DNA from 2 places in the Pseudomonas sp. GW821-FHT03E01 genome. Region 2 is predicted to be linked to the other one. Evidence: riboswitches for the same ligand, from Rfam matches in the RefSeq annotation. Region 2 holds a riboswitch; the other holds the start of a gene.
The links. Region 2 has a riboswitch for cobalamin ahead of cobO (cob(I)yrinic acid a,c-diamide adenosyltransferase). Riboswitches for the same ligand answer to the same signal wherever they lie in the genome.

Region 1 (8,150 bases), on a different contig from region 2:
CTCGGCCGGCAACGGATAACCTTCGGCGTACAGGGCACGCAGGATGTTCAGCGCCGCGGCCGGGGTGTCGAGACCGACGCCATTACCGATGCGTCCATCGCGAGTCGGGTAGTTGGCGAGGATCAGGGCGATGCGTTTTTCGCTGTTGGGCAGCCGCGCCAGATCGATCCAGCGCCGCGCCAGTTCAGCGACAAAATCCATGCGTTCCGGTTGTGGTCGATAGCAAACCACGTCGGACTGACTGCGCTCGCTGCGCCACGCCAGATCCTTGAAGCTGATCGGCCGACTGATGATTCGCCCGTCCAGCTCCGGCAGCGCGATGTGCATCGCCAAGTCACGGGGACCGAGGCCTTGCTCGCTGGCAAGCCAGCCGGGCTCGTTGTCCTGGGCGCAGATCGCCTGGATCACCGGGATGTTGCGACGAAACGGCCGCAGGTGCGGCGCTTCAGGGCTGGACTGGGCGAAACCGGTGGTGTTCAGAATCACCCCCGCCTCAACTTCATCCAGCCAGTCCTCGACCACCGCCAGGCAGCCTGGCTCTTTCAGACTGGCCAGCGCAATCGGCAACGGGTTGAGCCCTGCCGCCTGCAAACGCTGGCAGAAAATATCGATGAAACCGGTGTTCGCCGCCTGCAAGTGCGAGCGGTAAAACAGCACCGCCGCCACCGGCTGATCGGCCTGCCAATCGGCTTGCCAATCCTGAAGGTGCGCGGGGCTTTTTTGCGGGTGGTAGATCGCGGTGCGTGGCAGGGTTTGCGGCTCGGACCATGGATAATCACGACCCAGCCAACGACTGGCAAGGCAGCGAAACAGGTCGAGCGCATTGGCCATGCCGCCCTGACGCAGGAAGTGCCAGAGCCGGTCGCGGTCTTCGGGGGCCACGGTGCTCAGATCGCTGAGTTCCGGGTCCGGGCGATCGTCACCCGGCACCAGAATCAACTGCACACCGCGCTGGGACAATTCCACCAGACGCTCGATGCCGTAACGCCAATAGGCGATGCCGCCGTGCAGCGAGATCAGAATCACCTTGGCGTGGCGCAGCACTTCGTCGACATAAAGATCGACCGAGGCGTGATTCTGCACCTGCATCGGGTTGGCCAGGCGCAGGCTCGGGTAATCGTCGGGCAGCTGCTGCGCCGCCTCGGCGAGCAACGCCAGACTGGAATCGCCGCTGCACAGGATCACCAGCTCGGCGGGAGTTTGTCCAAGGTCGGCAATGTTGTCATCCGACACGAAACCGCCGGGCTGGGTCCTGAGCAGGTGCATGGGTTAAACGCTGAGCGCAGCGCGCAATTGCGCTTCGAGTTGAACGGCGTCCAGCGCCTGACCGATCAACACCAGACGGGTGGTGCGCGCTTCCTCGGTGCCCCACTGACGATCGAAGTGCTTGTCGAAACGCGTGCCCACGCCCTGAATCAGCAGGCGCATCGGCTTGTTCGGCACCGCTGCAAAACCCTTGACCCGCAGAATACCGTGCTGCACCACCAGTTGCGTCAGCGCGTCCATCAGCAGGCTTTCGTCGGCTTGTGGCAGCTCGATCGAGATGGAGTCGAACGCGTCATGGTCGTGATCGTGGTCGTCTTCACCTTCATGGTGATGATCGTGATGGCTGTGACGGCTGTCGATGTGTTCTTCGGAACCGGCACCGAGGCCGATCAGCACGTCCAGTGGCAAGCGACCGCTGCTGGCTTCGATGACTTTCACCGCCGGTGGCAGCTCTTCGGCGACTTCCAGGCGCACGCGGGCCAGGTCTGCGGCGCTGATCAGGTCGGCCTTGTTGAGAATCACCAGGTCGGCGCTGGCCAGTTGGTCGGCGAACAGTTCGTGCAGCGGCGATTCGTGGTCCAGGTTCGGGTCGAGTTTGCGCTGGGCGTCCACTTGATCCGGGAATGCAGCGAAAGTGCCGGCAGCGACGGCCGGGCTGTCGACCACGGTGATCACCGCGTCAACGGTGCAGGCGCTGCGGATTTCCGGCCACTGGAAAGCTTGAACCAAAGGCTTTGGCAGGGCCAGGCCCGAGGTTTCGATGAGGATGTGGTCGAGGTCGCCGCGGCGAGCAACCAACTCGCGCATCACCGGGAAGAATTCCTCCTGAACGGTGCAGCACAGGCAGCCGTTGGCCAACTCGTAGACGCGGCCGCTGGCCTCTTCTTCGGTGCAGCCGATGGAGCATTGCTTGAGGATCTCGCCGTCGATGCCCAGCTCGCCGAACTCGTTGACGATCACCGCGATGCGACGGCCCTGGGCGTTGTCGAGCATGTGCCGCAGTAAGGTGGTTTTGCCCGAACCGAGGAAGCCGGTAACGATGGTGACGGGGAGTTTGGCCAGTGTTTTCATCGGATGCCCTTTGGCAAGGTGGCGGGCATACGGGACGACAACCGGCAACGCGGGCGCGCGTGCCTGAAGAGTTCGCCACCGGATCACCCCGCCCGGTTGAAAGTGAGAATCTGTGTCGAGGCAGGTCTCCTGGCTGACGGTGTGCCAGGCATTGGCCCGGCATTCGCTGCGCCTTCCCGCGAACCCGTTGCACAGGGTTTGCAGTGGCGTGGCAGCGAACATCACCGTTCACAGTTGCGGGGGCAGCCGCGGCATCGACCGCGTTCCCTTCTTAGCTTCGACAGACGCCGAAGAACCTCGAAAGCGCAAGGCTACGCATCGTGTGGGGGCGGGTCAATGTCTTGTCGGCGAATGCGATCACCTGTGGCGAGGGGGCTTGCCTGTGGCGAGGGAGCTTGCTCCCGTTCGGCTGCGAAGCAGTCGTGAAACCATGCACTGCAAATCTTACAGACAGACCGCATGAATCCGATGCGACCGCTATGCGCTCGAGCGGGACCAAGCCCCCTCGCCACAGATATTGGGTGTTAGTGAGAACCCCTGCCAATTGACTCCCCGCCCTCGCCCATGCTCTCCTACACGCCTTGTTACGGGTGCCCTTCACAGGGTGAAACGGGAAACCGGTGAATCATGTGCTTTACTCTAAAGCCATGTCAGTCCGGTGCTGCCCCCGCAACGGTAAGCGAGTGAAGCGTCAGATCCACTGTGCCGGTCATATGGCATGGGAAGGTGATGCTTGCAGGTCCAGGCGCAAGCCCAGCCCCTCGCGAGCCCGGAGACCGGCCCGCAACACAAAGTGACTTTTACGTTCACTGAATAACAAACCCGCGGTGGGCGGGCGCTGTTCGAAATCTCTGCGAGCCCTTGGCGTGCGGAGATTTTCATGCGCTCTATTCACCCGCTGACAGACCAGAGGGAAGCGCCATGACGATCATCAGCAGCACCGCCAGCAACACCGACAAGAGCATCGCCAGCACCACCACGACCCTGACTCAACGCCTGACCGCCGCCGTGTGTGCGTCGATCCTTGGCGCCAGCCTTGTGTATTTCGCCGGTTTCTCGCACATCGAAGCGGTGCACAACGCCGCGCACGATACCCGTCACAGCTCCGCCTTTCCGTGCCATTGAGACCTGCTGAGATGATCAAGCGTATTGCGCAAACCGCAGGTTTCACCGGGCTGCTGGCCGCCCTGCTATTGACCCTGCTGCAAAGCTTCTGGGTCTCCCCGCTGATTTTGCAGGCCGAGACCTACGAAAAATCCGAGCCGGCTGCTGTTGAAATCCACGAGCACGCCGCGGGCGCAGTCGCTCATACCCACGATGCCGAAGCCTGGGAACCGGAAGACGGCTGGCAGCGCGTGCTGTCCACTACCGGCGGCAACTTGGTGGTAGCCGTCGGTTTCGCCCTGATGCTCGCCGGTCTTTACACCCTGCGCGCACCGACCAAAACCTCTCAGGGCCTGCTCTGGGGCCTGGCCGGTTATGCGACGTTCGTACTGGCTCCGACTCTCGGCCTGCCGCCTGAGCTGCCGGGCACTGCCGCGGCTGATCTGGCGCAACGGCAAATCTGGTGGATCGGCACTGCCGCGTCCACGGCCGTCGGCATCGCGTTGATCGTGTTCAGCCGTCACTGGCTGATGAAAGTTCTCGGCGTGGCGATCCTGGCCGTGCCGCATGTGATTGGCGCACCACAACCGGAAGTCCATTCGATGCTGGCGCCGGAAGCCCTGGAAGCACAATTCAAAATCGCTTCGCAGTTGACCAACGTGGCGTTCTGGCTGGCCCTGGGCCTGATCAGCGCCTGGTTGTTCCGCCGCAAAAGCGATGGCCATTACAGCGCATGACTGAAAACGGCACAGTGCCGACCCTGGTGGTCGGCCTGGGCTGCCAGCGCGGCTGCCCCGTCAGCACGCTGCGGGCGCTGCTCGATCAGGCGTTACAGGCCCATCAAATCGAGCTTCGTGAGATCAAGGCCCTGGCCAGCATCGACCTCAAGCGCGATGAACCTGGCCTGATCGAACTGGCCGAACAGCTGGCATTGCCGCTGATGTACTTCAGCAGCGAACAATTGGCGACCTATCAAGCACAACTGAGCCACCACTCGGACATCGCGTTTGAACGCACCGGTTGCTACGGCGTGGCGGAAAGCGCTGCGTTGGCCCTGGCCGAACAATTGGCCCAGGCACCGGCAAAGCTGCTGATTCCACGACAAAAATACGCCCAGGCCACCCTGGCATTGGCCAGCGCCGCGTAAAATCCCCGATAATCCCCGCCTTCGATCATGAGCATTCTTCATCTGAAGCATGCCCAGGCCCTATTTCTGACAGGAAACGACGATGACCGTCTACTTCATTGGCGCCGGCCCCGGCGACCCGGAACTGATCACCGTCAAAGGCCAGCGGCTGATTCGTAGCTGCCCGGTCATCATCTATGCCGGCTCCCTGGTCCCCGCCGCCGTGCTGGAAGGCCACCGGGCCGAACAGGTGGTCAACAGCGCCGAACTGCACCTGGAACAGATCGTCGAGCTGATCAAGACCGCCCACGCCAACGGCCAGGACGTGGCCCGGGTGCATTCCGGCGACCCGAGTCTGTACGGCGCGATCGGCGAGCAGATTCGCTACTTGCGTGAACTCGACATCCCTTTCGAAATCATTCCCGGCGTCACCGCCACCGCCGCCTGCGCGGCCCTTTTGGGGGCCGAACTGACCCTGCCGGACGTGTCACAGAGCGTGATTCTGACCCGTTACGCCGACAAGACCGCCATGCCCGCTGGCGAAGAACTGGGCAGCCTGGCGCAACACGGGGCGACCATGGCGATCCACCTGGGGGTCAATCATCTAGAGAAGATCCTTGCCCAATTGCTGCCGCACTACGGCGCCGACTGCCCGATCGCGGTGATTCACCGGGCGACCTGGCCGGATCAGGATTGGGTGGTGGGAACGCTTGCGGACATTGCGCAGAAGGTACAAGCCAAGGGTTTTCGCCGAACGGCGCTGATTCTGGTGGGTCGAGTGCTGGGCAGCGATCACTTCAGTGAATCGTCGCTGTATCGCGCGGGGCATGCGCACCTATACAGACCCTGAAGCACTTGTGGCGAGGGAGCTTGCTCCCGCTGGACCGCGCAGCGGTCCCAAAATCAGCCAACGCATTCATCACGGGAAAATGCATCGGCTGGATTGCGACTGCTTCGCAGTCGAGCGGGAGCAAGCTCCCTCGCCACAGGTTATCGATCATCCATAAAAAAACGGTGCTCACGGGCACCGTTTTTTTATGTCGCAGCGAACACCTTAGTAGTAGGCGTTTTCTTTCTGCGTATGGTCCGTCACGTCACGTACACCCTTGAGCTCGGGAATGCGCTCGAGCAAGGTGCGCTCGATGCCTTCCTTCAGGGTGACGTCTGCCTGGCCGCAGCCCTGGCAACCGCCGCCGAACTTCAGCACGGCGATGCCGTCTTCGACCACATCGATCAGGCTGACCTGACCGCCGTGGCTGGCCAGCCCCGGGTTGATCTCGGTTTGCAGGTAGTAGTTGATGCGCTCGTTGACCGGGCTGTCGGCGTTGACCATCGGTACTTTGGCGTTTGGCGCCTTGATGGTCAGTTGGCCGCCCATGCGGTCGGTGGCGTAGTCGACTACCGCATCGTCCAGAAACGCTTCGCTGAACGAGTCGATATAGGCGGTGAAGCTTTTGAGCCCCAGCGCTGTATCTTCAGGTTTTTCTTCGCCCGGCTTGCAGTAGGCAATGCAGGTTTCGGCGTACTGGGTGCCAGGCTGGGTGATAAAGACGCGGATGCCGATACCCGGGGTGTTCTGCTTGGAGAGCAGATCGGCCAGGTAATCATGGGCGGCGTCGGTAATGGTAATAGCGGTCATGGAAACTCCTCGCAGGCTTGGACGCAGTTTACGCCAATCGACGCGCCGCACAAAGTCCTAGTATTTTTGTCGGGAACTGTGGCTCCCACACCGGGTTGCAGGCATTTCAGAGATTCTCGTAGCGATTCATGTCCAGCACGCCCTCTTCCACTGGGTCGGTGTCGTGGATGTACCGGCTCAGATCATGGAAATACTGCCAGAATTGCGGATGACTGCGACGAATGCCCCAGCGTTCGACGATTTTTTCGAAACTCGCGGCGTCTTTGGCATTTTCCATCTCGTCGACAAACGCCGGCACCTGCCCGGCCGGAATGTTGAACATGAAGTTCGGGTAGCTGCTCAGAACACCCGGATAGATCGTCAACGTGTCGAGCCCCGGCTGATAACGCAGCGACTCCCCGAGCAGGAACGCCACGTTGCTGTGGGCGCGGTTACGCAGCAGGCTGTAGACCTCGCGCTTGCCGCTTGGGGTCTCGATGCGCAACATCGTGGCCTCCGGCAACTGATCGATGACTTTCAAACCGGCGGCCGGGCGCGACGTCAGGCGGCTCAAGGCTTGCTCGGCGTTCTGCAACGCCGGATCGATGTTCGGCCGCGAGCAGTAAGCGCCGTCGCAACGGTTGATCGGATCAGGCCGGGCATTGAGTTCGCCGTAACGGGACAGCAGCTGCAAGGCGAAATCGCGTTTCGGGTCGTTTTCGTCCAGCGTCAGCGCCGTCGGCTTGTCGTTGTCGATGTCCTCGTAATCCAGCCACATCTTGAACTTGCCGCTGTTCTGGTACCAATCGTCGAGATAGCCGTCCCGTGAGCTGGCCGGCATCAGGCGCAGGAAGTTCTGCTCGGCGCCGTTGCGGATCAGGTCGAAGTACAGCCGGGTCTGGGCCTGATGGGACACGTTACCGAACACATCGAAGTTGACCGCCAACTGGTAATACGTGCGTTCCAGCAACGGGTAATCGAACAGCCACATCGTCTGCGGCACATCGCCGATCAGGCCCTTGGTCACCGAGGCGCTGTCGAAATGCCGGAAGATACTCAGCAACGCATTGTCATTACCGGCCCACAGGGTCGACCAGCTCGGCGCTGGCAAGTCGGCATAGCTGTCCCGGCGCAGGGCCTCATATTCGTTGCGTTTGTTGCGGTAGTCGTGCCACAGGCTCAGGACACTGCCGACGTCATCGTTCTGCCCCGGCATCGCCAGCAACGGCGTAGCCTTGCCGCGATATTTCGGGTCGGTGATGTAAAGGTCATGTTCCGGGGCCTGGAACAGTGCCCAGAAGTTGTCGCGAATCACGTCGGTGGCGATCTGGCCCCGGCAGACCGGGCCGCGAATAAAGGTGCGCACGAAGTATTCGGCGTTATCGAGCATGAACTGGTAACGCGCCTGGGCCGGGATCGCTTCGAACGTGGCAAACGGATTGGCCCGCCGCTCCGGCCCGTAGCCCGGTAACGCGTTGACCTGCCAGTTACCGTTGTAAAACAGGCTCTTGATCCGCGCCATCTTCGCCGCGCTCAGCGGGTAGGTGATGTGGGTCTTGTGCACGATCACGCCTTGCACCGGCCACAGACGGTAATAGACCTGAGTGCCCGGATCATCATTCGGACGGCGGGTGTTGATCAGGTCGATGGGCTGCCCCGTCGGCGTGCGCGAACGTACCCACTGAAAGAAATGCCCCGGCTCGCCGTCCTTGAAATAGATATGGGCCAAGAACCAGTGCTCGAACAGCCAGCGCCCGACCAGGCTCTCCCGGGCGCCCGGCGCATTCAGCAGGTTTTCCCACTGCACCACTTCCAAGGCTTCCCTGGCGCTGGGCACCAGGCCCTGCTGATCGATCGGCGCGCCAGAGGCCAGCCAGCGCTGCAGCGTCTGGTATTGCTGATCGGTAAGACCGGTGACCGCTAGCGGCATGCCCTCCTTCGGATGAGAGCTGGCGTAACCGTCGA
Region 2 (8,150 bases):
ACTTCACGCACGACATAACCGTTGCGACGCCAGGCTTCGGCGTGCTCGGCGTAACACGGCGACAGCACACCGACCTTGCCGGCCCTGCGCAAACGCGGCAGCAACTGAATCGCCATTTGCGAACCGGCCACGGGCAACACCTGGGCCGCACCGTAATAGTCGCAGGCAGCTTGCTCCAGACCGTCATCGGTTTCCGGCAAACGTGCCCAGGCCCGCAGCGGGATATCCGGAACCGGGAATGGCCAGGGCGCAAGACCACTGGACAGGTCGAGCCAATCGGCTTCGGCGATACCGTATTCAAGTGCTGCCTTGCGCAACCGGCCACCGTGTTCAAGCATAGAATTCAGCCCCCACGCAGAGAATCAGCAGCCATAACCATACCCCGCGCTGGACCAATTGCCAGCCACGGTCGATGGAATCGGCATCCGCCGGCACGCCTTCGCCCAACTGCGGACGCTGATGCAGTTCGCCGTGATAAATCGCCGCCCCGCCCAACTCGACACCCAACGCACCGGCACCAGCCGCCATCACCGGCCCGGCATTCGGGCTGTCCCAGGTCGGCCCCTGGGTGCGCCAGCATTTCAGCGCCAGTCGGGTTTTGCCCAACAGTGCGTAGGTCAACGCCACCAGGCGTGCAGGAATGTAGTTGAGGACATCGTCGATCTTTGCGGCAGCCCAGCCGAAACGCTCGAAGCGTTCGTTGCGATAACCCCACATCGCATCCAGGGTGTTGCTCAGACGATAGAGCACCACACCGGGCGCACCCGCCACGGCAAACCAGAACAGCGCGGCGAACACTGCATCGCTGCCGTTCTCCAACACCGATTCGGTGGCGGCGCGGGCGACTTCGGTTTTGTCCAGTTCGCTGGTCTGACGGCTGACCAGATAACCGACGCGTGTGCGCGCCTCAACCAGATCATCGCTGCGCAGGGCCTTGGCCACCGGCTCGACATGCTCGCCGAGGCTGCGCATGCCAAGCGCGCAATAGAGCGCGAGAATCTCGACGATCCAGCCAACATAAGGTGCCCAGGACAGCGCGGTGACCAGCAAGGTCAGCGGCACGACCGCCATCACCCAGGCCGTCACCCCGTGACTGCGCCAACCGCGGCCAGCGGAGTTGAAACGTTGTTCGATGCGATCGGCAAAACGACCGAACGCCACCAGCGGATGCCAGCGTTTGGGTTCACCCAGCAGCGCATCCAGCGCGACCGCGGCGACACTCAACAACGCCACACTCATTGACTCACTCCCCAATAATTTTCATACAGCAACTCGTTGAGCGGACGCGCTTGCGCCCAGCCTTCGAGTACCAGCATCGGCGCTGGATAGAATTCCTTGACCGGCCCCAGGCAAAGAACGGCCAAAGGCTTGGCCCCGACCGGTAAACCCAACAGGTTCGCCAAGGCTTGCGGTTCGAACAGCGACACCCAGCCCATGCCCAGGCCTTCGGCGCGGGACGCCAGCCAAAGGTTCTGGATGGCACAGGACAGCGAGGCCATGTCCATTTCCGGCAACGTACGACGGCCGAAAATATGCCGTTCGCGATCGTCCATCAGCGCAGCGACCAGCACTTCGGCGCAGTCTTGGATGCCTTCGACCTTGAGCTTCATGAATTCGTCGGAGCGCTCGCCGAGGGCTTCGGCGGTGCGGACGCGTTCTTCCTCCACCAGTTGCTGGATCTGTCCGCGCAGCGCCCGGTCGCTGATGCGGATGAACCGCCAGGGCTGCATCAGGCCGACGCTCGGCGCCTGGTGCGCGGCTTCGAGCAGGCGCCTCAGTAACTCGGGCTCGACCGTGCCGCCGCTGAAGTGGCGCATGTCACGGCGTTCGCCGATGGCCCGGTAGACCGCATCGCGTTCGACTTCGGAAAAGGCGTTTTCTGTCATGGCCTGCTCGCGATGACGGCTTCACGATCGGGCGCCAACAACGCAGCAATCGCCGCCGGATTGGACGGAAAATAAAAGTGCACATAAGAGGCCGTCATCCGCCCCTCACGATAAACCGCCTCCGCCCCTCGCCCGCCATTGGGGCTCAGGCCACGCGCAATCGGCTCAAGCTCGGTGCTGGTCAGCGAGTGGTGATAGGTGTGCCCGCGCAGCAAACCTTCGGGCAATTCCACCGCCTGCAAGGCCAACGCCGCCAAACGCTTCTGCATCACCGCATCACCGGTCAGCAAGCCAACCAATTCAGCGCGAGTACCCTCGACATCGGTCAACGAATCCAACAAATACAGCATGCCGCCACACTCGGCCAGCAACGGTTTGCCCGCTGCGTGATGAGCGCGGATGGCGGTCAGCATTGGCGTGTTTTGTGACAACGCCACATGGTGCAATTCAGGGTAACCACCCGGCAGATAAAGGCTGTCTGCCTCCGGCAACTCGCGGTCGCGGATCGGCGAGAAGAAAGACAACTCGGCGCCCATCGCCCGCAGCAGATCCAGGCTCGCGCCGTAGGTAAACGCAAAGGCTTCGTCCCGGGCCACGGCAATCCGCACACCGGCCAGCAATGGTTCGGCGGCGATCACTTCAGGCGCGGCGAATTCCACGGCCGGCGGTAAAGCCACGTCGCAACTGCTGGCCAGCGAGGCGGCGGCTGCATCGAGGCGCAGATCGAGATCATTCAATTCGCTGGCCTGTACCAGGCCGAGGTGCCGACTCGGCAATTCGATGCCGGTCTCCCGGGACAACGCGCCGTACCAGCGCAAGCCTTCTGTCAGACTGCCTTCGAGCAATTGCGCATGACGCAGGGTGCCAACCCGGTTGGCCAACACACCGGCAAACGGCAAATCCGGCTGATAGCGCGCAAGCCCCAGGGCCAGTGCGCCAAACGTCTGCGCCATCGCGGTGCCGTCAATCACGCCGAGCACCGGCACACCGAAATGCCGCGCCAGGTCGGCACTGGACGGCGTACCGTCGAACAACCCCATGACGCCTTCGATGAGAATCAGGTCAGCTTCGCCAGCAGCTTCCCACAACAGACGACGACTTTCCTGCTCGCCGACCATCCACATGTCCAGCTGATAGACCGGTGCACCGCTGGCGCGCTCGAGAATCATCGGGTCGAGAAAGTCCGGGCCGCATTTAAACACACGCACCTTGCGCCCCTGATTGCGGTGCAAGCGGGCGAGCGCGGCGGTGACGGTGGTCTTGCCCTGACCGGAGGCCGGCGCGGCAATCAGTACCGCCGGGCATTGACGTGGTTGATTCACAACTCGACGCCTTTTTGCGCCTTGATCCCGGCCTGGAAGGCGTGCTTGATCATGCCCATTTCGGTGACGGTGTCAGCCAGTTCGATCATCTCCGGTTTGGCGCCACGGCCAGTGACCACCACATGCTGCATCGGCGGACGGGCCTGCAAGTCGCTGAGCACCTGATCGAGATCGAGGTAACCGTGCTTGAGGGCGATGTTCAATTCATCGAGTACCACCAGGCCAATCGACGGATCGCTCAGCAGTTCGCGGGACACCGCCCACGCAGCTTCGGCGGCGGCGATGTCACGCTGGCGGTCCTGGGTTTCCCAGGTGAAGCCCTCGCCCATCACATGAAAACGCACCTGCTCCGGGAAACGCCGGAAGAACAGCTCCTCGCCAGTGCTGCTGCGCCCCTTGATGAACTGCACCACACCGCATTGCATGCCGTGGCCCATGGAGCGCGCCAGCATGCCGAACGCCGAACTGCTTTTGCCTTTACCGTTGCCGCTCAGCACCAGCAGCAGGCCGCATTCATTCGGCGAATTGGCGATGCGTTCGTCGATCACGGCTTTTTTGCGCAGCATGCGCGCCAGATGGCGTTCGTCACGATCGGGGGTATCAGTCATGGGGGAGCTCTCCGTTGAGGCTGGATAACGGCGGGCAGGCACAAGAATAGACGGCAAGAAGCCTGGCATCGCCCACCGTGATGCCGCTGAATGGATCAGGCCGGTCTCCGGGCTCATGAGCGGCTCGGGGCCAACTGCGCGCCTTCCCGCATCGTTCATCGACACAGTGGCATCAGGCGCAGTCTTCACTCATTTACCGTTGCGGGGGCAGCGCCGGGATCGTGATCATTCTTCGCTGGAAGAAATCCACTCACCGGCTTCCCTGTTTCACTCTGTCGACCAAGGCCACAGAGCACCTGAAACAAGCCGCGAAGGTTAGAGGGTTGGGGGTGGAGCGTCAATTAAAGACGGGACGCCTTCCGGCGAATAACTGCCGCTGATCAATTATCTGACGCCAATCTTGTGCCACACTGCCAGCAGTGATATCAAAGAGCCACAACCTCACAACACAATAACAAGGGTGAGCCACATGCAAGGCATGATCATCAGCAATCCGAAGCTGGAATTCCTGCGCCCGGTGCTGGAACGCTGGTTTGACTGTATCGACCGCTACAACGCCGTGCGCGGCGATAACGATACGCCTTACTGGTACGACGAAAACGCCAACCTCGGCCTGCTCTCTGCCGCAGCCTGGATGGCGGAAATGGTCACGCTGCAGCAAACACCGTCGCGCAAACAGACCGAAGAAGGCGAACGCAACGCCCGCGCCGATCTGTTTATCGCCACCAGCGAAGAACGCGCGTACCTGCAGGCCACCCAGCGCTGGCCGCGGGTCAACAACCTGAACCTGACCCAGGCACTGGCGGACATCACCAGCGACGCGAAGCGCATCAGCTACACCAGCGACCTGAAACTCGGCTGCCTGTTTGTCGCCCCACAAAAAGCCCAGCACAGCGCCACCCCGGAAGAACTCCAGGACATGCTCGACGACCTGCAAAAGGAGCACACCTGCGCCGTGGCCTGGTATTTCCCTTACGCCTACCGCAAGTTGCGCAATGAAACCGGCAACTACCATCCGGGGATCGCCGTGCTGTTCAAGGAGGCCCGCGGCTGACCGGTTGAACCATCGGGTGTTTACGCTTCTCTATGATTACGTCAATGCATTCATAGGGAAGATCAGTAATGCGCAAACCCCAGCTCATTCTCATCATCGCGCTCGCCGGAGGGCTCGCCGCCTGTGGTGAAACCTCCAGCCTGCAAGTCTCGGACGGCACCGGACCGTCGCCCAAGCTGCCGGAACCGAACAAAACCCTGATCCCGACGGTGAACATCGCCCCGGCGATCGGCTGGCCTCAGGGTAAAAAACCCGTCGCCGCCGCAGGCACTCAAGTAGCAGCGTTTGCCGAAAACCTCGAACACCCGCGCTGGCTCTATGTGCTGCCCAACGGCGACGTACTGGTGGCCGAAACCAACGCGCCGTCCAAATCCGATGACAGCAATGGCATTCGCGGCTGGATCATGGGCAAAGTCATGGGCCGCGCCGGGGCTGGCGTCCCCAGCCCGAACCGCATCACTCTGCTGCGGGACAAGGACCACGACGGCGTCGCCGAAACCCGCACGGTGTTCCTGGAAAACCTCAACTCGCCTTTCGGCATGACCCTGGTTGGCAAAGACCTGTATGTCGCCGACACCGACCGTTTGCTGCGTTTTCACTATGAAAACGGCGAGACAGCGATCAAGTCACAGCCAATCAAAGTGGTCGATTTGCCGGGCGGCACGCGAAATCACCACTGGACCAAAAATGTCATCGCCAGCAAGGACGGCAGCAAGCTGTACGTCACCGTGGGCTCGAACAGCAACGTTGGTGAAAACGGCATGGATCAGGAGGAAGGTCGCGCGGCGATCTGGGAAGTCGATCGCGCCACCGGCAACCATCGAATCTTCGCCTCGGGGATTCGTAACCCGAACGGCCTGGCCTGGGAGCCGCAAAGCGGTGCTCTGTGGACCGCAGTCAACGAGCGTGACGAAATCGGCAGCGACCTGGTGCCGGACTACATCACGTCAGTGAAGGACGGCGGGTTCTATGGCTGGCCTTACAGCTATTACGGGCAACATGTCGATGTTCGCGTCGAGCCACAAAACCCTGATCTGGTCGCCAAGGCCATTGCACCGGACTACGCAGTGGGGCCCCATACCGCGTCGCTGGGCCTGACGTTCGCCGAAGGCAGCAAGTTGCCCGCGCCGTTCACCCAAGGCGCCTTCATCGGCCAGCATGGCTCGTGGAACCGTAAACCGCACAGCGGCTACAAAGTAATTTTCGTGCCGTTCAGCGCCGGCAAACCGAGCGGACAGCCGCTGGATGTGCTTACCGGCTTCCTCAACGACGAGGGAAAAGCCATGGGGCGGCCGGTGGGCGTGGTGATCGATCAGCAGGGCGGCTTGTTGGTGGCAGATGATGTGGGGAACAAGGTGTGGCGCGTTTCCGCGGCCAAGTAAAGTCTGTCCGTAGGAGCGAGGCTTGCCCGCGAAAGCGGTGTGTCAGTCGATATCAATGTTGACTGTGCTGCCGCCTTCGCGGGCAAGCCTCGCTCCTACAACTCCGCCAGAGCGATCATGACAAACCCCTAGGGATTATGTGCCAAGTGCTCGGGCTGCAGGACGCGCTTGGCGCTCAGGTAGGCTTTCTGCCAGTAAGCCTTGGACAAGCTGTCCAGCTTGACCGTGCCGCCCGTGGCTGGAGCATGGACGAAGCGCCCTTCGCCGACATAGATCCCGGCATGGCTGACCTGGGAGCCGCCATTGGTGGCGAAGAAGATCAGGTCGCCGGTTTGCAGGCCTTCCTTGCCGACGTCGGGAGCCTGCATGCCGATCATCTCGCGTGTGGACCGCGGCAAGGAAATGCCTGCGACATCGCGATAGACGTAACCGATCAAACCGCTGCAATCGAACCCGGAATCCGGCGTGTTGCCGCCCCAACGATAAGGCGTCCCCACCAGACCGAGCGCGCGAAACAGCACGTCTTCTGCCGCAGGGGAAAAGGCTTGGGGAGAACCGAAAACAATCGGTGCGCGAACCACCGGCGCAGGTGGCGGTGTGCGGCTGGCGCAGGCGCTGAGCAGCGCTGCGAAGAACATGAGTGCGAGGCGGGCCGACATCGTCATAAACAGAACATCCTGATCTGGCTGCGGCTTTTTTCTGCCACAAAGACAGAAAAGAAAACCGCCTGCGCAGAACGCAGGCGGTTTGCCATCAATAATAGATCAGGATTCTAGCGGCTACGCGGCAAACTTCAAGTAAGACTTTAAGTTCGCCTTGTAAACTGTCCGCTTATTGGCGCGCAGTGACGATAGGCGCTGCAGCCGGTGCCATTGCGAGCGCACGCTTGGCTTCGATGAAGGTCTTGCTCCAGTAGCTGTCGCCCAGGCTATCGACCCGGACACCACCGCTTTTGCGGCTGCTGGAGTGGATGAACTGGTTGTCACCCACGTAGATCCCGGCGTGACTGACACGACCGCGACGGCCATTGGTGGCGAAGAACAGCAGGTCACCCGGCTTGAGGGCGCTGCGAGCCACCAGCGGAGCGTCAACGTTGATCATTTCGCGAGTGGAGCGCGGCAGGTTCATGCCAGCCTCTTCACGAAACAGATAACCGATGAAGCCGCTGCAGTCGAAGCCTGCCTCGGAGGTGCCGCCGAAACGGTAACGGGTACCGATCAGGGACATGCCACGTTCGAGGATGCTGTCAGCCAGAACCGGAAGCTGATACGACTTGCCCCCGGCGAAGTCTGCCAGTTCTTTATTGGTTGCTAGCTCTTCCTGGAAAAGAACGGAAGAAGACTGCGCGGTAACTGAATTTGAAACCTGATGCTGTGGCTCTTGCTGGGACACTGGAGAGTGAGCAGCGCAACCGAACAACAGGGTGACGAGTGCGAGAGGCACGAGGGGTGCGAAGCGATTTAGCATGGGCACGACCGTGGCTGATAGTTGTAAAGAAGCCGAGACTATGCCCGCTATCGATCTCATTTGCAAATTCAATCGATCTTTATGTGACTTATCGGTTTCTCGTTTCCATCTAAGCGCTTAAGCCCATTTTAAACCTTTGCGCAGCCTGCTCCCTTGCAGGAAAGCGGATTTGTTGACGCCTGGAATATGCCGGAACCCGCGAAAAACCTGGCCTTTACCAGCCCAACGTCTCTTTCAGGAACGGGATTGTCAGCTTGCGCTGAGCTTGAAGGGAGGCCTGATCGAGGCGCTCAAGCAGCTCGAAAAGCGCACTCATGCTGCGAGTACCGCGAGTCAAAATAAAATGACCGACTTCGTCAGTCAGGTGCAGGCCACGACGGGAGGCGCGCAACTGCAAGGCACGCAACTTGTCTTCGTCAGAGAGCGGACGC

Region 1: another riboswitch for cobalamin. It lies ahead of cobW (cobalamin biosynthesis protein CobW); the one in region 2 lies ahead of cobO (cob(I)yrinic acid a,c-diamide adenosyltransferase).

Annotation. Positions count from the first base shown of each region.
Region 1 covers NZ_JBWKUI010000003.1:232,523-240,672, forward strand. The annotation lists gene cobN (cobaltochelatase subunit CobN) at 1-1,266, opposite strand, end outside; gene cobW (cobalamin biosynthesis protein CobW) at 1,270-2,337, opposite strand; cobalamin riboswitch at 2,440-2,652, opposite strand; cobalamin riboswitch at 2,909-3,136, shown strand; gene AC07VO_RS06595 (CbtB domain-containing protein) at 3,259-3,462, shown strand; gene AC07VO_RS06600 (CbtA family protein) at 3,474-4,178, shown strand; gene AC07VO_RS06605 (cobalamin biosynthesis protein) at 4,175-4,588, shown strand; gene cobM (precorrin-4 C(11)-methyltransferase) at 4,671-5,417, shown strand; gene nfuA (Fe-S biogenesis protein NfuA) at 5,622-6,206, opposite strand; gene AC07VO_RS06620 (fatty acid cis/trans isomerase) at 6,313-8,150, opposite strand, start outside.
Region 2 covers NZ_JBWKUI010000011.1:232,779-240,928, reverse strand. The annotation lists gene cobD (threonine-phosphate decarboxylase CobD) at 1-338, opposite strand, end outside; gene cbiB (adenosylcobinamide-phosphate synthase CbiB) at 331-1,239, opposite strand; gene bluB (5,6-dimethylbenzimidazole synthase) at 1,236-1,886, opposite strand; gene AC07VO_RS19945 (cobyrinic acid a,c-diamide synthase CobB) at 1,883-3,208, opposite strand; gene cobO (cob(I)yrinic acid a,c-diamide adenosyltransferase) at 3,205-3,816, opposite strand; cobalamin riboswitch at 3,898-4,131, opposite strand; gene AC07VO_RS19935 (hypothetical protein) at 4,286-4,870, shown strand; gene AC07VO_RS19930 (PQQ-dependent sugar dehydrogenase) at 4,939-6,252, shown strand; gene AC07VO_RS19925 (C40 family peptidase) at 6,381-6,917, opposite strand; gene AC07VO_RS19920 (C40 family peptidase) at 7,084-7,719, opposite strand; gene hda (DnaA regulatory inactivator Hda) at 7,934-8,150, opposite strand, start outside.